2 regions of the Paenibacillus sp. TSM33 genome follow, and region 2 is predicted to be linked to the other one. Evidence: predicted binding sites of a transcription regulator. Region 2 holds the regulator's gene; the other holds the start of a gene.
What was found. Region 2 encodes LexA, which represses DNA repair genes until DNA is damaged. Its sites were predicted from a motif close to CGAACATATGTTCG; they were not measured.

Region 1 (8,566 bases), on a different contig from region 2:
CAATCTAAAATGGTCAAACGAGGTCTATCCCTTAAAAATGTGGAATTTGGAAAATTGGAACCAGCTTCTTTAGGTACAGTGCGTCAGCGTCTTTCTCTTAAGCAGGGAATAGATCAGGATAACGCCAAAAAAATTAATATCCTTATTCGGGATTCCAAGCTAAAAGTGAAAAGTCAGATTCAAGGTGATCAAATTCGAGTAACTGGAAAAAATAGGGATGACCTACAAGCCATTATTCAATTGCTGCGGAAAGCCGATCTGCCGTTGGAGCTTCAATTTACAAACATGAAGTAAGCCGTTTCCTCTCATAGATTTTGTAGGACTAAACGTTGCTTGATGTGCAGCAGGTTATTTTGACATGCGTTTTGCGCCATATTATACTTGTAACGAAAATGCAGACATTGAGGTGTATAACGCTCGTCGAAAGCGATTTACATAGGATTGAATTCAATCCGAAAGCTGCCATTTGTAATCAAGTACGATAATCAGGGGAGAGTGTGTTGTGAATTTACCCAACAGAATTACAATAACGCGGATTTGCCTTATCCCGGTGATGATGCTGGCTTTGCTGGTGGATTTTGATTTTTATCCGCCACCGATTGAGATTGGTGCTTTCAAGCTGCCGTATAATCAGCTGATTGCGGCTATTATTTTCCTTGTAGCAGCCAGCACAGATGGCCTTGACGGATATTTGGCTCGTAAAAATAATATGGTCACCAATTTGGGCAAGCTGTTGGATCCCCTTGCTGATAAGCTGTTGGTGACTGCTATTTTGGTTTCTTTGTTAGAAATGGGAAAAATTGATTCGTGGGTTGTCGTTGTGATTGTCAGTCGTGAGTTTGCGGTTACGGGTCTAAGACAGATCGCCTTATTGGATGGCTCTGTGGTTGCTGCAAGCAATTGGGGGAAATTAAAGACGATCATCCAGATCGTTGCTATTGTAGCACTGCTCATAAATAATTTCCCGTTTGTTTTTCTGGGTATTCCGTTTGATTTAATAGCGATATGGGCAGCTGTGTTAATCACCATTTATTCGGGTATTGATTACTTTGTGAAGAATATTCATTTGCTGAGCTCCTCTAAAGTTTAACAGGATAAATCTTATGGAAACAGCAATAGGGACTTAACTTATTGCTGTTTCTTTACATAATTCCCACAATATACGCATCATAGGAGGACGAATTAATGAAGGCTGAAATCATTGCAGTAGGAACAGAGTTATTACTTGGACAAATAGTGAATACAAACGCCCAATATTTATCACAAGAGCTAGCTACAATCGGAATTGATGTATATTTTCAGACTGTAGTTGGCGATAACATGGATCGACTTCAGGAAGCGATACGACTTGCTCAGAAGCGTGCGGATATTATTTTGTTTTCTGGTGGGCTGGGACCAACTCAGGACGATTTAACAAAAGATGCGATAGCGGCTGTGTTAGGGCGGAAATTGCAGATAGATCGTCTCGCCATGGACAAGCTCGATCAGTTTTTCCGGAACCGCGGGGTAGAAATGACCGAGAATAACCGCCGACAGGCGCTTTCTATTGAAGGAGCCACTCCGCTTGAAAATGAGACAGGTTTAGCTATAGGGGATGCGATTGCACAGGACGGTAAATTTTATGTGGTTTTGCCTGGACCGCCTAAGGAACTTAAGCCTATGTTTGCAAATCATGCTAAGCCATGGTTGCTTCAGCAGGCATTGAGCGGTAAGGAGATGCCGATTTATTCGAAAATGCTAAAATTTGCAGGGATCGGTGAGTCAGCTCTTGAAACTCGCTTGTTAGATCTGATCCAATCCCAGACGGACCCCACGATTGCTCCTTATGCCAAGGAAGGGGAAGTCACGATCCGTATATCCACCAAGGCGGCCAGTGAGAGTGAAGCGTTAATTAAGCTGACAGCTACAGAAGTACAAATTCAGCAACGTCTTTCCGAATATATGTATGCAAGTGAGGATGTTACGCTGGAGAAGGTGATTGTAGATTTAATGGCCAAACGCGGACTCACTGTGAGTGCGGCGGAAAGTTGTACAGGCGGTATGCTAATGGAACACATCACTTCTATACCTGGCAGTGCTGTTATGTTTCAAGGTGGCATCGTATGTTATTCCAATGAAATGAAGATGAAATTGCTCAATGTGCCTTATGATTATTTGGAAGGGGATCATGCGCCAGGCGCAGTGAGTAAGGAAGTAGCCCTTGTGCTTGCAGAGCAGGCAAGAATGATTATGGACAGTGATTTCGGACTTTCCGTTACGGGTGTAGCTGGACCTGGATATTCCGAGCGGAAGCCAGTCGGTCTGGTGTATATTGGTATTGCTGAGCGCGACAAGGAAACGGAGGTATATGAGCTAAATTTAAGCGGTAACCGTGAGACCATCCGTTTGCGATCCGTCAAAGCTATCCTGTACAGATTGTGGCGTCGATTGGTAGAGAACGAGAAGCTCTCTTAATTATCGCTGAGTTGTTTTAGATAGATATTCATGATATAATCTTCTTATCGGAAGAACCGTTGCAAAGCTTTTTGCCAGCGGTTCTTTTTTCGTTTTAAGAGAAAGGTATAATTATAGAAGAGAGCCGCGGGAAATAAAAAAAACGAATGTATGTTCGAAAAAATGCTTGGCAAGCGTGTCAAAACAAGGTATTATTAAAGTACAAACAATGAAGGATGTGAGTTTATTGTCAGATCGTCGTGCTGCGCTGGATATGGCGCTCCGTCAAATAGAAAAGCAATTTGGTAAAGGTTCCATTATGAAGTTGGGTGAGTCTACCCACATGCAAGTGGAAACAATCCCCAGTGGTTCGATTGCTTTGGATATTGCGTTAGGAACGGGCGGCTTTCCAAGAGGCCGGATTATTGAAGTATATGGACCGGAATCATCCGGTAAAACGACAGTAGCTCTTCATGCTATCGCAGAGGTGCAAAAAACAGGCGGACAAGCCGCCTTTATCGATGCCGAGCATGCGCTTGATCCGTCGTATGCGAGCAAGCTGGGTGTCAATATTGATGAGTTGTTACTATCGCAACCAGATACAGGTGAGCAGGCATTGGAGATTGCCGAAGCTCTTGTACGTAGTGGGGCAGTGGACATTATCGTCATTGACTCTGTAGCGGCACTTGTACCGAAGGCAGAGATTGAAGGCGAAATGGGAGATTCCCATGTCGGTCTTCAAGCGCGCTTGATGTCACAGGCATTGCGTAAGCTGTCTGGAGCGATTAATAAATCGAAAACCATTGCTATCTTTATCAACCAGCTCCGTGAAAAAGTAGGTGTTATGTTCGGTAACCCTGAAACCACACCAGGTGGTCGTGCCTTGAAGTTTTACTCCACGGTACGTTTGGATGTTCGTCGTATCGAAAGCTTGAAAATGGGTAACGACATTGTAGGTAACCGTACACGTATTAAAGTCGTGAAGAACAAAGTTGCACCTCCTTTCCGTCAGGCCGAAGTGGATATTATGTACGGTGAGGGCATTTCCAAAGAAGGAAGCTTGATTGATATCGGTACGGAGCATGACATTGTTGACAAGAGTGGAGCTTGGTATTCCTACGAAGGCGAGCGCCTTGGTCAGGGACGTGAGAATGCAAAGCAATTTTTGAAGGAAAATCCGAACATTGCTAGTACGATCGAGCAAAAAATCCGGGTGGCCAGTAATTTAATTACAACAATTGCTCCACCGACAGAAGAAGAGTTGGCGCAGGAGGCCAAGGAAGAACAGGAACTGCTGGAGCTTGAATAAGCTTGCCTGAGACTTCGCTTCTGATCTGTCATGTGAACTGTAGCCTAGGGATTATGGTACAGTTCGCTTGAATAGCATGATTCTGATGCCCTGCACAGTTGTGCAGGGCATTTTTGTATCAAATAAAGTCTGTTTTGTCAGCAGAATCTAACTTTTGCGTAGCAGGTGATCGTAGGCTGCTTTCGTGAATTTCAAAGTGAGGGAAACATATTGCAGTTGGACGATAAAGATGAATACACTTCGGAAGAAAATAAACAGCAAGGGATTTCTCTTTTTCCAGATCATGAGGAATTGATGATTACTAGAGTAGAGCAGGGACAGAGACGCAACCGTGGAAGATACATCATTCATTTTGGTCCATATTCACTGTCTGTATTGGAAGATGTAATGATCAAGTACAACATGTTCAAAGGAACGTCATTCGTCAAAAAAGAACTAGAAGATATCGTTCTGGCAGATGAAAAACAACAGGCTTATGTACATGCGCTGCGCTATTTGGGGCAAAAGCCTCGTACACGTCAGGAAATTGCCCAGCGTTTAGCGCAAAAGGAAGTGGATCAGACTGTTATTGATGAGTTATTGGTGCGATTGCAACGGGAGAAGCTAGTAGATGATGATTTATACGCCCGTCAGTGGGCAAGACAGCGTATAACAAGCCAACGCAAGGGTAAGATGTGGATCAGACAAGAACTTCGTCAGAAGGGCATCTCTAAAGCCTCTATCGGGGAAGCGTTAGGTGAGATCACCGACAATGAGGAGTGGGAGAGTGCATTGTCGATTGGACGTAAAAAATGGAATCAGGTACGTGGTGATATAATGGATAAAAAGAGGAAAACATTCCCGTTTCTTATGAGACGCGGATATTCGGGGGATATGACACGTCGCGTGGTCAATCATCTCAGCGCGGCTGAGCAAGACGGAGCTTGCGATGACGAGGAATTACTGCATTGGGAGGAATAAGTTGCAAAACGGTAGCTGAACCTCTGGCTAGATGAGATGATTATGATATGGACAGTTGCACGGTAGTCTACTAATGTTTGCATTCCCTTGACAATGCCATTTGTCAAATAATAAAATATATATGAAACGATATTTGTGGAGTGCCCTTTTTCCTTCCAAAAAAGCGGAACCCACGATAAAGTTCTCATCGCCAAATAACAAGTGATGCCGCTATGCCAGGCGGAATTGTACGTGTGAAAGCATGTGCATATGAAATGAAGCGACCTTGAGTCGTTATCTTAGTTTGACGATCAAAGTAAATGTGACAATTTCAAAAAGTCCCAAGGAATGCCTTGGAGGAACCAACGGGGAGGTGAACAGTATGATGACTGCGATCTGGTTCGTTCTCGTTGCTGTAGCCGCGTTATTCTTTGGGTTCGGGATTGGTTATTTTATTCGCAAATCTATTGCAGAAGCTAAGATCTCCAGTGCGGAAGAAGCTGCCGCGCAAATCGTGGAGAACGCGAAAAAAGAGGCAGAAGCGCTGAAGAAGGAAACGGTATTGGAAGCAAAAGATGAAATTCATCGCATCCGTGCCGAAGCTGAAAAAGAAACTCGTGAACGTCGCAATGAAATTCAACGACAGGAACGAAGATTGCTGCAAAAAGAAGAATCGCTGGATAAAAAATTGGAATCGCTGGAACGCAAAGAAGAACAAGTGGCCAACAAAGAGAAACGAATCGATGAAACCCAGCAGCAAATTGATTTGATTTACAAGAGCCAGGTAACTGAGTTGGAGCGTATTTCTAATCTTACGATGGAGGATGCAAGAAGTATTATTCTGACCAACGTAGAGCAGGAAGTTCGTCATGAAACAGCTCAGATGATTAAGGAAATTGAACAGCAGGCCAAAGAAGAAGCGGACAAAAAGTCCCGTGAAATCATCACACTGGCCATCCAACGCTGTGCGGCAGATCATGTAGCAGAAACGACGGTTTCTGTTGTGACATTGCCGAACGAAGAAATGAAGGGCCGGATTATCGGACGCGAAGGCCGTAACATCCGTGCACTTGAAACCCTTACAGGAATCGACCTCATTATTGATGATACGCCGGAAGCTGTTATATTGTCCGGATTTGATCCGATTCGTAGAGAGATTGCGCGTACTGCTCTTGAGAAGCTCGTAGCGGACGGACGGATACATCCGGCTCGTATTGAAGAGATGGTGGAAAAATCCCGTAAAGAGGTGGACGAACGAATCCGAGAGTATGGTGAACAGGCCACCTTTGAAGTGGGTGTGCATAGCTTGCATCCGGATTTGATCAAGATCTTGGGACGTCTCAAGTTCCGTACGAGTTACGGACAGAACGTATTGAAGCACTCGATGGAAGTTGCATACTTGACAGGTCTGATGGCCGGGGAGCTGGGCGAGGACGTTGTACTGGCAAGACGGGCAGGCTTGCTGCATGACATCGGGAAGGCGCTGGATCACGAAGTGGAAGGATCACACGTTGAAATTGGCGTGGAACTGGCGAAGAAGTACAAGGAACACCCGGTCGTTATCAACAGCATTGCTTCACATCACGGCGACTGCGAAGCGACTTCAGTGATCGCCATGCTAGTTGGGGCGGCAGATGCTCTGTCAGCAGCAAGACCGGGAGCGCGGCGTGAAACGCTTGAGACGTATATCCGTCGTCTTGAGAAGCTGGAACGCATCTCCGAGTCTTTTGAAGGCGTTGAAAAATCATACGCAATTCAAGCCGGACGCGAAGTTCGCGTTATGGTACAGCCAGAGAAAATTGATGATGCGGAAGCATTCCGACTGGCCCGCGATATTACGAAAACGATTGAGAATGAACTGGATTACCCAGGGCATATTAAGGTTACCGTTATTCGCGAGACCCGTGCGGTAGAATACGCAAAATAAAAGCATTTCAATGAAAAGTGGCCGCTGCTTGTAGGGCCACTTTTCATTATGTAAGGCAGATTAGGGAGGGTTTTCTATCAACGTATTATTTATTGGAGACATCGTCGGCAGTGTAGGCAGAAAGGCACTGAGGGAGAATCTCCCTTCGCTAAAATCCAAATATAACCCGCATGTTATTATCGTGAACGGAGAAAATGCAGCTTCGGGAAGAGGAATTACTCAAGCCATCGCCAGAGAGTTTTTTGATTGGGGCGTTCATGGGATTACGATGGGGAATCATACATGGGACAATAAGGAAATATTTGATTTTATAGATGATGAGCCGCGGATCATCCGTCCGGCTAACTTTCCACCAGGGACACCAGGTCGGGGTTATACTGTTGTAAAAGGTGGGGGTAAGGAACTGGCCATCGTTAATCTGCAAGGTAGAACCTTTTTGCCAGCTATTGACTGTCCATTTCGGGCTGCGGATGAAATTGTAGACGAGCTGCGCAAAAAACATAAACATATTCTAGTAGATTTTCACGCTGAAGCCACCTCTGAAAAAATTGCTATGGGCTGGCATCTGGATGGACGTGCATCCATCGTGGTAGGGACACATACACACGTACAAAGTAATGACGATACGATTTTACCGCAAGGAACTGCGTATCAGACAGATGCCGGCATGGTAGGTCCTTATGAGGGCGTGCTTGGTATGCAGAAAGAGGCTGTATTACAGAAATTTCAGACCCAGCTTCCGGTACGCTTTCAAGTGGACATGGGCAAATGGCACTTTCATGCCATCAGCGTAGAACTCAATGATGACGATGGAAAAGCCCGCAAAATTGAGAAAATCAGGCTTAAAGAAGACGAATGGCGGATGGATTAAGTCTTTTGTGAGCTACTTAAGGAAAGAATAAGGAAAACTGTCACCAAAAAGCAGGAATTTTTTGCTGACCCTCGAATAACATCTAATAGTGGAATCAAACCATCATCATTCCCAGGGGAGGTACTTACTATGGATGTATTAAAAGTATCAGCAAAATCCAATCCCAATTCAGTTGCAGGCGCACTCGCAGGAGTACTGCGTGAACGCGGAAATGCAGAATTACAGGCGATTGGAGCGGGTGCACTAAACCAAGCCATTAAAGCGGTAGCCATTGCCCGGGGATTTGTCGCACCAAGCGGAGTGGATTTGATTTGTATTCCTGCTTTTACAGACATTGTTATTGATGGAGAAGATCGGACTGCGATCAAATTGATTGTAGAGCCAAGATAATAAATGGAAGTTGCCTGAGCCTGTTTACGTTTGTAAACGGGCTTTTTTGCTTTGTGGTTTAGTTGCTTTTTTCAAAATAAATAAGTGGGCTTTAATCCAATGGAGGTATGGTGCATGAATGATAAGGTTGAAGCGAATTGGCCAGTTGTTGACTTTCACTGTGACGTGTTATGTAAAATGCAGCTCAATTCGCAGGTAGATTTCAGTCATTCATCGCTTGATGTCACAAAAAAGCGTTTGCTAGAAGGCAACGTAAGATTGCAAACGTTCGCTATTTATATATCACAGGTATTGGGCACGCCAAAATTTGAGCATGTGGTTCGTCAAATTGAACTGTTCAGGCAGCATGTTACTTCTATCTCAGGTGGGTTAAAACCTTTGCTATGGAGAGAAGACTTGACAGCACTTAAAAATACGCCCGCTGTACGTCAAGTGGAGCAAGTACAACAGACAGGAGTAGAGAAGCAAGCAGGAAAGATGACGAATGGGTATGGGAGTGGGACGAATCATACAGAGTCACCTTGGGCGTTGCTTTCACTCGAAGGGGTAGATGCGCTGGAAGGAAATCCGTTTTATGCAGATGTGTGCTATGCCATGGGAATACGGTTAATCGGGCTGACGTGGAATTATGCAAATTGGGCAGCTGATGGCATTATGGAGCTTAGAGGTGGTGGTCTAACCCGCAAGGGACGTGATT
Region 2 (8,566 bases):
CAAAGCTATACAAGATGCTACCGCTCGGAGAATTCGTCAAAGACAGTTTAGCAAGTTGGGCTTGGAATTATCAGATGAAGAGAATCAGATTATGCTGGATATTCTTGAGTTTAAAATTAATCCCTACGATTATGATAGTTATATCAGAGCTTTAGGTTTTGCCAACTGGGTACTGGACCAAAACAGTAAGTATTTAGTTTATAATCAGGAACTATTAAACATGGCGTTTTCACGGTGTATATCCCATATTCCTTATTGACACGAAGATAAGCAAGTGATTCGATTGGATCGATTAAAGGAGGTTAAAACCATGGGGCATATGAAGGCGACTACGGTATGTGGACTTCTAATGCTGCAATTTTGGTGCTTTTTATCCTCTTGGTTATAATTACTAAAGCATTTTGGATTTAATTTTATGAAAAAATTGTTATGCAACACACTTTACTTTTTTTAAGGATGGTAAAAGTTGAACCCAATGGTGCATAGGTTATTTGGCAGTAGCCATAGTATTCTCTTCCTTTTGGTTAACTAAGTTTTTACAGCGTACTTAGGGAACCCTGCCATAATAGCTTGTTGCGCTTATTGGGTTCTGCTGTCAGTGATCAGCATGGACTATACATAAAAGTGTTAAATGTTAGATATAAAATTATATGCTACCATTTTGTCAGGTAAGATTATATGTTGTTAAGGATGCTTAGCGAAAAGTTATCTGTTTTATTTTAAGTTTAAAAATTGAAATCTTGCATTATTCACATAATATATTGACATATGGTCAATTTTAGAGAAAAATAGATTACAACAATATAAAAATTTTGGAATTTTTATGTGAAGGGTGGATATGACATGAAGCATACACCTACGATTCGGGCGGAACTAGATAGATACCTAAAACAAGAGGGTCTTAGCCTAACGCAATTCGGGCATATTGCAGGCATTAATAGGGGAATAGTTAGTGGCATCGTAACAGGAAATAGTTCTATGTCTGTTAACCAAATTGATAGAATCACTGAGGCTATGGGTTTACCAGAAGGCTATTTTTACGACTTATATGTAGAAAACTATATTATTGACATTCCCCCCAATATGAGGCGAATCGAACCATTTTTATATCGCTGTGCAGAGTTGGACAAGTTGGATGCGATCCGTCGAGTGGTGGGAGCTATCATGGACAATCTACTCTACTCACCCAAACTATTTGACATTGCAGAAGAATTATTAGCGCAGGGACAACATGATGCTGCATTATTGCTCTATGAGAGTGTAGCAGAAGTGGAAAAATATCAACATTCTGAACGTTTGGCCATCTGTCAGTATCGGATTTTCACGATTCAGATTGATGACGATCAAAGTCGCAATCTTAGGGCAGCCATACTTTTTGAGCCTTATGTCGAGCGCCTAGATGAAATAGAACAACTTGATGCATTGAAGGACTTAGCTAATGTGTACAGGTCTTTGCGTAAATGGGACAAGGTTGAGGAAATGGCGATAAAAATGAGAGCTAAAGCGGAAATCCAATACACTTTGAAACATCAACAGAACAGCCGAGAACGCACTGAATCTACTAAGAAGCTAACTCGCCCTATGTTTGTGTACATTACCTATGCCGATTTATTGTGTGCAAGTGCCTGTGAAGCCCGAGGCGACTATCAACAAGCTTTACAATATACATACGCCTACACAGACTTGGATTGGGTCAAAGAGACTGACGAAGATACCCAATACTGGATTAGTTTGTTTCAGCATTGGGCAGAAGGTAACACTTATGTTAATAAACTTATGTCCGGAGATACTAGTGTGCTGCTAGACTATGTTGAATATATAGGAACAACCTCCAATGAAAGTGAGAAGCTCTCAAAGTTGTTGAACATTATAATAGTAGCTAACCGATACTATTTGGATGTAGATGGTGTACTTACAAGGTTTAAAATAGACATTGATGCCTCTACTCAACTCTCGACATCTACTGATATGTACACCCAACAAGTGGTACCTGACTATATTGCATTGTTTTGTTATGAAATGGCCTATTATAATTTAAATAGGAAGAAGTACAGTGATGGTTTTAAACAATTATTATGTGCAATGGTAAAAGCACATATACTAAACAATGAAACATATTTTATAAACTGTACAGGTCTCTTTGCACATTTCCAAGCATATGCGTCTTTAGAGATCAAAGAAGAGTATTTCAAACTATTAGAAAAGGTGTGGTTAGACAATGTTGAAAAAAATGGCACTATTAATCGTTGCGAGTAGCTTTTTATTTTTTCCTGTCCTGACGCAACAAATTCAGATCCTTGTACAAATTGGAGGTGCTTAAGCACAAAGCTCTGCTAACCTTATGGTTGGTAGAGCTTTTTGATTAAAGGAATTGTTACACTATGCCCCGAATGAGTCACTACTTCAATGACCTAAATATACTGATGCTTGATAATCCAAGATGTTGCTAGTCATGATTGCTGCTTTTCTAATGTTTGCTACAAGCGTTTCAGCTTCCAGCTATGTAACCACAACTAAGTGGAAAAACGAAACCTACGCCCAAAGTGACATCATTCATACAAATGGCGGAAAAGTTAGATTACGTGGTGGTTATACTGGTTCGGGTAAAGCTACAATAATGTTTATGTACTCTGTTGATGGCACATCTAGGTAATTACTGGAGATGAAACTGCAGAACCATACGGGGAGAATAGACAACAAAAAATAGATTACTTTAGAGAAATATAATATATTATATGAAATGACAAGACTGACACAAGGCATATCGCAATAACAGTGAGCTGGGGTCGTGACCCAAAAATATTACACCGTCTGGAGTGTGAATGGTACAATATGGAACTCTGAGCCTCAGATTAATCTGAGGCTTATTTTTATGTGGACCAATTTACGAACTTATCAGAGTCACTGATAACGTGTGAACTATCAACGTTATAGAGAACGAAATCCACAAAGTTGAATGGGTTGGTGGCTGCTTTTGGTGACTCATTCCGTTCAAGGATTTAGCAAATGATTGAAGATATGCGTGTATGTAGTGCGGTCTGATGTTATTGATGGTTAATGTTTCATTCATTGCGGTCTTATCCCTTCACCAATCATTTCTTATGGAAGGAATCCTTTCCGTTCCAGCAAATCCTCTGTGGCCTTCCACAGTTTTTGCTGCATCTTGGGATCTCCTCCAGGTGAGACTGGTTTAAGAGATTTCCCGGTTCCAACGTTAAAGTATCCACCAGTTTTGTGATGGTATTCCGGCTCTACAATTAATCGGGTAATGATATCTGCTCCTCTTCGTGGATCTCCAAGACGGAGGACTTTCAATAATCGTTCTAATAGGGGGGCAAACCAAAGTTCTCGTCCCAATCCGGTAACATTGAATCCTGGGTTTAGTGCATTTACGCTGATTCCCGTATCCGACCATCGTCTTGCCAGTTCAGCAGTGAACATAATATTCAATAATTTGGTTTTTCCATAGATGGGCGATGAGCCACGAGCGGTAAAGGCAGTTGTATCCGTTAAGTCCTCGGGAAGCTGCAAAACTCCATGACGGCGTGAAGCTTCGGAGGCAACATTGACAACTCTGGCCTTGTCTACGTTCTGCAGACATGGTTTTAGTGTATGTGTTAACAGCCACGGCGATAAATAATTTATGGCAATCATTTCAGGAAACCCCTCGGGAGTGACGCGTTGCTCAAAAGCATGAATTCCTGCATTGTTTAACAGCACATCAATATAAGGGTACGCGGCGGCTATCTCACCCCCGACCCGTTTAACATCCTTCAGTACCGATAAATCTCCATAAAAAAAGTCAACCTTCGCTGATGGGCTAACCAGCTCAATCTGTTTTCTTGTAGCTTCAGCACGTTCCTTACTCCTGGCAGTCAAAACAAGATCAAAGCAGCCGCGTTTTCCCAATTCTACTGCGACTAGCTGTCCAAGACCACTGGTGGCACCTGTTATGACAACAGTAGTATTTTTAGACATCGTCATTTCTCCTTCATGTGTTACAATTTTATTGGAGTAGCTAATCCGGTGAGTTAGCACATTTGATTGACATATGCCCACTATAATGATTTAGTTGATATATGTCAACTAAATTGAGTTGTGGTTTTTTGATCGAGAGAAAGGTGATTGAGGATGAAATATAAGGAAGTTAAAATTGAACCAAGGGAGAAATTGGAAATTGAGTTGGGCGAGCAGCTTAACGCACTTATCAGTGCTTCACACGCCCTGAATGTCAGAGCTGCTGCGAAATTTGACTCCTCCTTACAACCTGCCGCCTTCCACATTGTTCGTTGGCTGTATTCTTATGGCCCGACTAATGCCGCCACTTTAGCGGAATCAACTGCGATGGATCGAAGTTCAGTGAGTCGTCTTGTCAAACAGCTCCAGTCTTTGGGGTATCTGAACAGAGAGGCTTCCCAAAGTGATGGACGGGGAGTTGTATTGTCTCTTACCGAGCATGGACAGCAAAAATTAATTGATGCGCTTAAGGAGAAAGAGAACGTTTTCTATGAACGAATTTCGGACTGGAAAGATGCGGAGCTTCATAATTTTATCCAAATGCTCAAGCAATTTAATGGACTTAATTAGAATTCAAAGAGTGGGCTAAAGCAGGATCAGCTATAATCAATTATTAGAAAATTATTGATGTGTAGTGTAATTGAATAGTCTAAATAAACGAAATCCCCGACGACCAGCTAAGGTAATGGGGATTTTTCTGTTGTTATTTCAATGTCAGCTCAAAAGAATGATATGTTCCCAACGATATGTTCATAAAAAGTTCACTTACATGAAACTATTGTTACAGCTAAAATAATCACATCCAAAAATGAAAGGTTGAATTAAATGCCAACAACTAAAAAGGAAAGCTTTTACTTCGGGGTTATTATGTGTTTCGGAATGGTCATTATTATGACCTTCTATAATCTTTTGATTAACGGATTGATTGGAAAAATTAGCTCGATTACCATTGCTGTTGAATTTCTAATTGGATTTATTATAGCGCTCGTATTAGATTTATATATCGTGGGTCCTATAGCAAAAAAAGTTGCTTTAAGTCTACCTTTTGATAAATCTAAAAAAATATTTTTAGTTATCACGATTTCAACATGCATGGTGATCGGAATGGCCTGTTCTATGTCTTTCTACGGTTTATTAACTTCAATTCTGAGTCATGGTATTGGCGCTCATTCATTATTTGAAGCATACATAGAAATTTTTATAAAGAACTTTCTTGTGGCCTATCCATTACAATTATTAATTATGGGTCCAGCTGTTCGAGCCTTGTTTATAAAATTTATAAAGAAAAGCGGGCAAGTGGGACCTTATAAAAAAGTGTTAAATTAAATAATAGAGCAAATCTATTACAGCGGTGTTAAGCTAATGAATGATGTACACCCAGAAATGCTTAAGTTATGAAAAGCTGATACAAGTGTGAGGAAGCTATAACTGGCGGATTGGTAGTTTGGTGTATCATTTAACACAAAAAAAGCAGGAAGAATTCTTCCTGCTTTTTGCTTGAAAATAATTATTAACGTCTGCGTTGTCTATCATTCACGCTAAACAGATTAACAGCCAGTGCGTTACCTCTTGCGCGCGCATTGGCTCTTTGATTGGAACGGATGTTTAATCTTCTTCTTCTCAATTCACGGTTGCAGTGTCTTCTGCTCATAATATCACCTCCCTTCAAAGAAATGAAGGTATGGTTAAATCTTAATGATGTTTATGCTTACGCTTGGAAATTTTGATATTTAATGCGTTAGTTGCGAGTGCATTTCCGCTTCCTGTTTTAGCAGCTGCGGCTTGAAAGACTTTAACGACCAGATATCTGTTTTTCCCGATGCGATGCTTATACGTTTTAACTCTATTTCTGATCATCTGCATATCTCCTTTGCTTTAGGTCTGCTATATACATATGTCAATTGTGCTAGTAATGTATCAGCATAAATCTACTAAAGATAAAAAGAAGCTAGTACCTATGTTCCTAAACGTTTAACAAAAAAAAGCTCATGCTAGCCTGCGTTTGACTTCCCGACTTTACGTTATAGGGGAAGGCTACAGTAGGTCACATGAGTTCAATTTCCATTTGTTTAGCTAATAAAAGTAAACAATTCAAGATCAGAGGGGGTACTATCTCGGATAATGGGGCGGATATGATAGTAGAGACAATATAGGTTGCTGAAAAGGAAAAGATAGTTGGAGACACACACCTAGTAAACATAAGAACAATATAAAACCGGCTCGCCTAGGCGGCCGGTTTTATATTAGCGGTAGTATAACGGGGAAGAAAGCACGATAAATCAGTGGAAGTCCCGGAAGAGTCCAACAACCTTGCCCAATATGCTGACGTGTGTCAGTCGAAGCGGTTCAAAGGCTGGATTTTCAGGTTGAAGCCGGATATGATCTTTTTCTTTGTAAAAGGTTTTAACCGTAGCCTCGTCTTCATCTGTCATAGCTACTACAATGTCTCCGTTATCAGCGGTCTGCTGCTGACGTACGATTACATAGTCTCCGTTAGCAATACCAGCTTCAATCATGCTTTCGCCTACAACAGATAACATGAATATTTTATCCTCACCAACAAAGTGTTGGGGAAGAGGAAAGTAATCTTCAATATTTTCTGTCGCCGTAATAGGAAGACCAGCGGTTACTTTGCCGACGACGGGAACACGACTAATGGAGTAATTAATCAAGTTGCTGTTATCCGATTCGTCTTGACCGAGTAATTCAATAGCCCGTGGTTTCGTAGGATCGCGGCGAATGAGTCCTTTTTTCTCCAAACGATCCAAATGACCATGAACCGTAGAACTGGAGGCCAATCCGACTGCCTCGCCTATTTCGCGCACAGAAGGGGGGTATCCCTTTAGACGCACTTCATTGCGGATAAATTCAAGAATGGCCTGCTGGCGGCTCGAAATCTTAGACATACCGTATCAACCCCATTTAGTAACGTTTGGGAAAATTATAGCATAGAACCTCCGTTCGTACAAACATAAGTTCTAAATAATCCCTAAAAAAATTCACGAACTTTTGTTCTCTTTTCTATTGAACAAAACAAACGTTCGTGTTATATTGTGAAAAACATAAGAACAAACGTTTGGAGGACGCAGCCAATTATGAAATATAGCACTTATCAAAGTATTTTCCCGATGAGTTTAGAGAATTTACAGGAGAGCCGAAAAGAGGGTAAGGTGCGTTTGCTACAGGTTATTACCAATACTCTTTTAGTCAAGCTTCTTATTCTAGTAATTATCGTTTGGGTTGCAGGGGCAGGTGTACTTACGGTTTTCGCAGCACCTTCTGTTTCTAATGAAGAAGTGATTAAGCTGACTGTACAACCTGGAGATACATTATGGCAGATTGCCGTGAATCATAAACCGGAACGAATGGATACACGGGTATATATTGAAGGAATTGTGCGTATTAACGGTTTGGAGGATCGGGGAGTGCAGGCAGGTCAGGTACTTAAGCTCCCACCCTTCTGAACGATAAGGCTATAGAGCTTGTCAGGGAGCACAATGCGGGAGCCTTGACAAGCTCTTTTCTACATGTCAAAGTGTATTATATCTTTGCTTTTATGGAGGGGACACAATTTGGATATAGACAGCTTGGTACAGCGCATTAATGAATTAGCGCGCAAAGCAAAAGCCGAAGGATTGACGGAAGAGGAAACCACGGAGCGCGCTAACCTTCGGGAAATTTATTTAGGCAACATTCGCCGTAATTTTCGGCAGCAGCTCGAAACCATTGAATTTGTAGACGATGATACGCCGAAGGGAAATGGCGGGCTGAAGCATTAATGTCGCTAAAGCCTGCATTATTTGCCTTTTGTTTTTAGGTATCTTTCTTGGTATCTATATAGATCAGCTTTAGGGCAATTGTTTTAATGTAATATTTATTGGGAAGGGAATTGAGAAATGGCCCGATCATTTGAAAGAAAAGTACGCAAAAACACAGCGCATTTAAATAAAACGCGCAAGAAACAAGGCATTCAAACCATTAACGGCGCAGGTTCAGCAATGGACATTTTCCGTGGCCGTAATATTACTGTGCCAATCATGCTGGCTGGTCTTGCTGTATTGTACATGCTTATGAGTTACTTTTTGACGAAGACTGGCATGCGGGGAATGGACTGGCTCGTATTTGGCTTGTACTTGATGCTGGCTGTGATCTTCTTCATTCGCCGTCCTTATTTAAAAGTGGGAAAAGATACCCTTTATATGTTAAAAGGTGGCAGAGAACGGCCGATGACGGCAGGGGACATGAAAGCCATCAAAATTGAAAAGGGTTACGTTACCGTTGAAAGAAAAGGGAAGGGCGGTAATTTTATTTTCACAAAATCACTAGGACGCTATGATACAGATGCCATCGCAGAGCGCCTTGAAAAGTTTGCACTATCCAATCAGATACAGGTAGATAAGAAATAACCGATTTAGCCTGTAGCTCAGTAAGAAGGCCGTATGATGTTATTTTTTCATATAACATGGTGCGGCCACTTGCTTAATATGGGCACACATAACGATCTGATTCCTGACCAAACAGACAAGCTTACATATACAGTGGAAAGAGA

Region 1: the regulator LexA is predicted to act here: its motif matches at 2,598-2,611, upstream of recA (recombinase RecA).

The regions. Positions count from the first base shown of each region.
Region 1 is NZ_JBLZXB010000010.1:1,263,474-1,272,039, forward strand. It holds gene ACN6NF_RS09865 (YajQ family cyclic di-GMP-binding protein) at 1-294, shown strand, start outside; gene pgsA (CDP-diacylglycerol--glycerol-3-phosphate 3-phosphatidyltransferase) at 503-1,090, shown strand; gene ACN6NF_RS09875 (competence/damage-inducible protein A) at 1,186-2,454, shown strand; gene recA (recombinase RecA) at 2,681-3,742, shown strand; gene ACN6NF_RS09885 (regulatory protein RecX) at 3,953-4,702, shown strand; gene rny (ribonuclease Y) at 5,064-6,608, shown strand; gene ACN6NF_RS09895 (TIGR00282 family metallophosphoesterase) at 6,685-7,479, shown strand; gene ACN6NF_RS09900 (stage V sporulation protein S) at 7,609-7,869, shown strand; gene ACN6NF_RS09905 (dipeptidase) at 7,984-8,566, shown strand, end outside.
Region 2 is NZ_JBLZXB010000017.1:322,526-331,091, reverse strand. It holds gene ACN6NF_RS13365 (glycosyltransferase family 2 protein) at 1-259, shown strand, start outside; gene ACN6NF_RS13360 (YjcZ family sporulation protein) at 337-411, shown strand; gene ACN6NF_RS13355 (helix-turn-helix domain-containing protein) at 844-2,256, shown strand; gene ACN6NF_RS13350 (SDR family NAD(P)-dependent oxidoreductase) at 3,100-3,978, opposite strand; gene ACN6NF_RS13345 (MarR family winged helix-turn-helix transcriptional regulator) at 4,132-4,587, shown strand; gene ACN6NF_RS13340 (DUF2798 domain-containing protein) at 4,843-5,343, shown strand; gene ACN6NF_RS13335 (hypothetical protein) at 5,528-5,668, opposite strand; gene ACN6NF_RS13330 (hypothetical protein) at 5,710-5,874, opposite strand; gene lexA (transcriptional repressor LexA) at 6,297-6,923, opposite strand; gene ACN6NF_RS13320 (LysM peptidoglycan-binding domain-containing protein) at 7,113-7,481, shown strand; gene ACN6NF_RS13315 (DUF896 domain-containing protein) at 7,590-7,796, shown strand; gene ACN6NF_RS13310 (hypothetical protein) at 7,914-8,423, shown strand.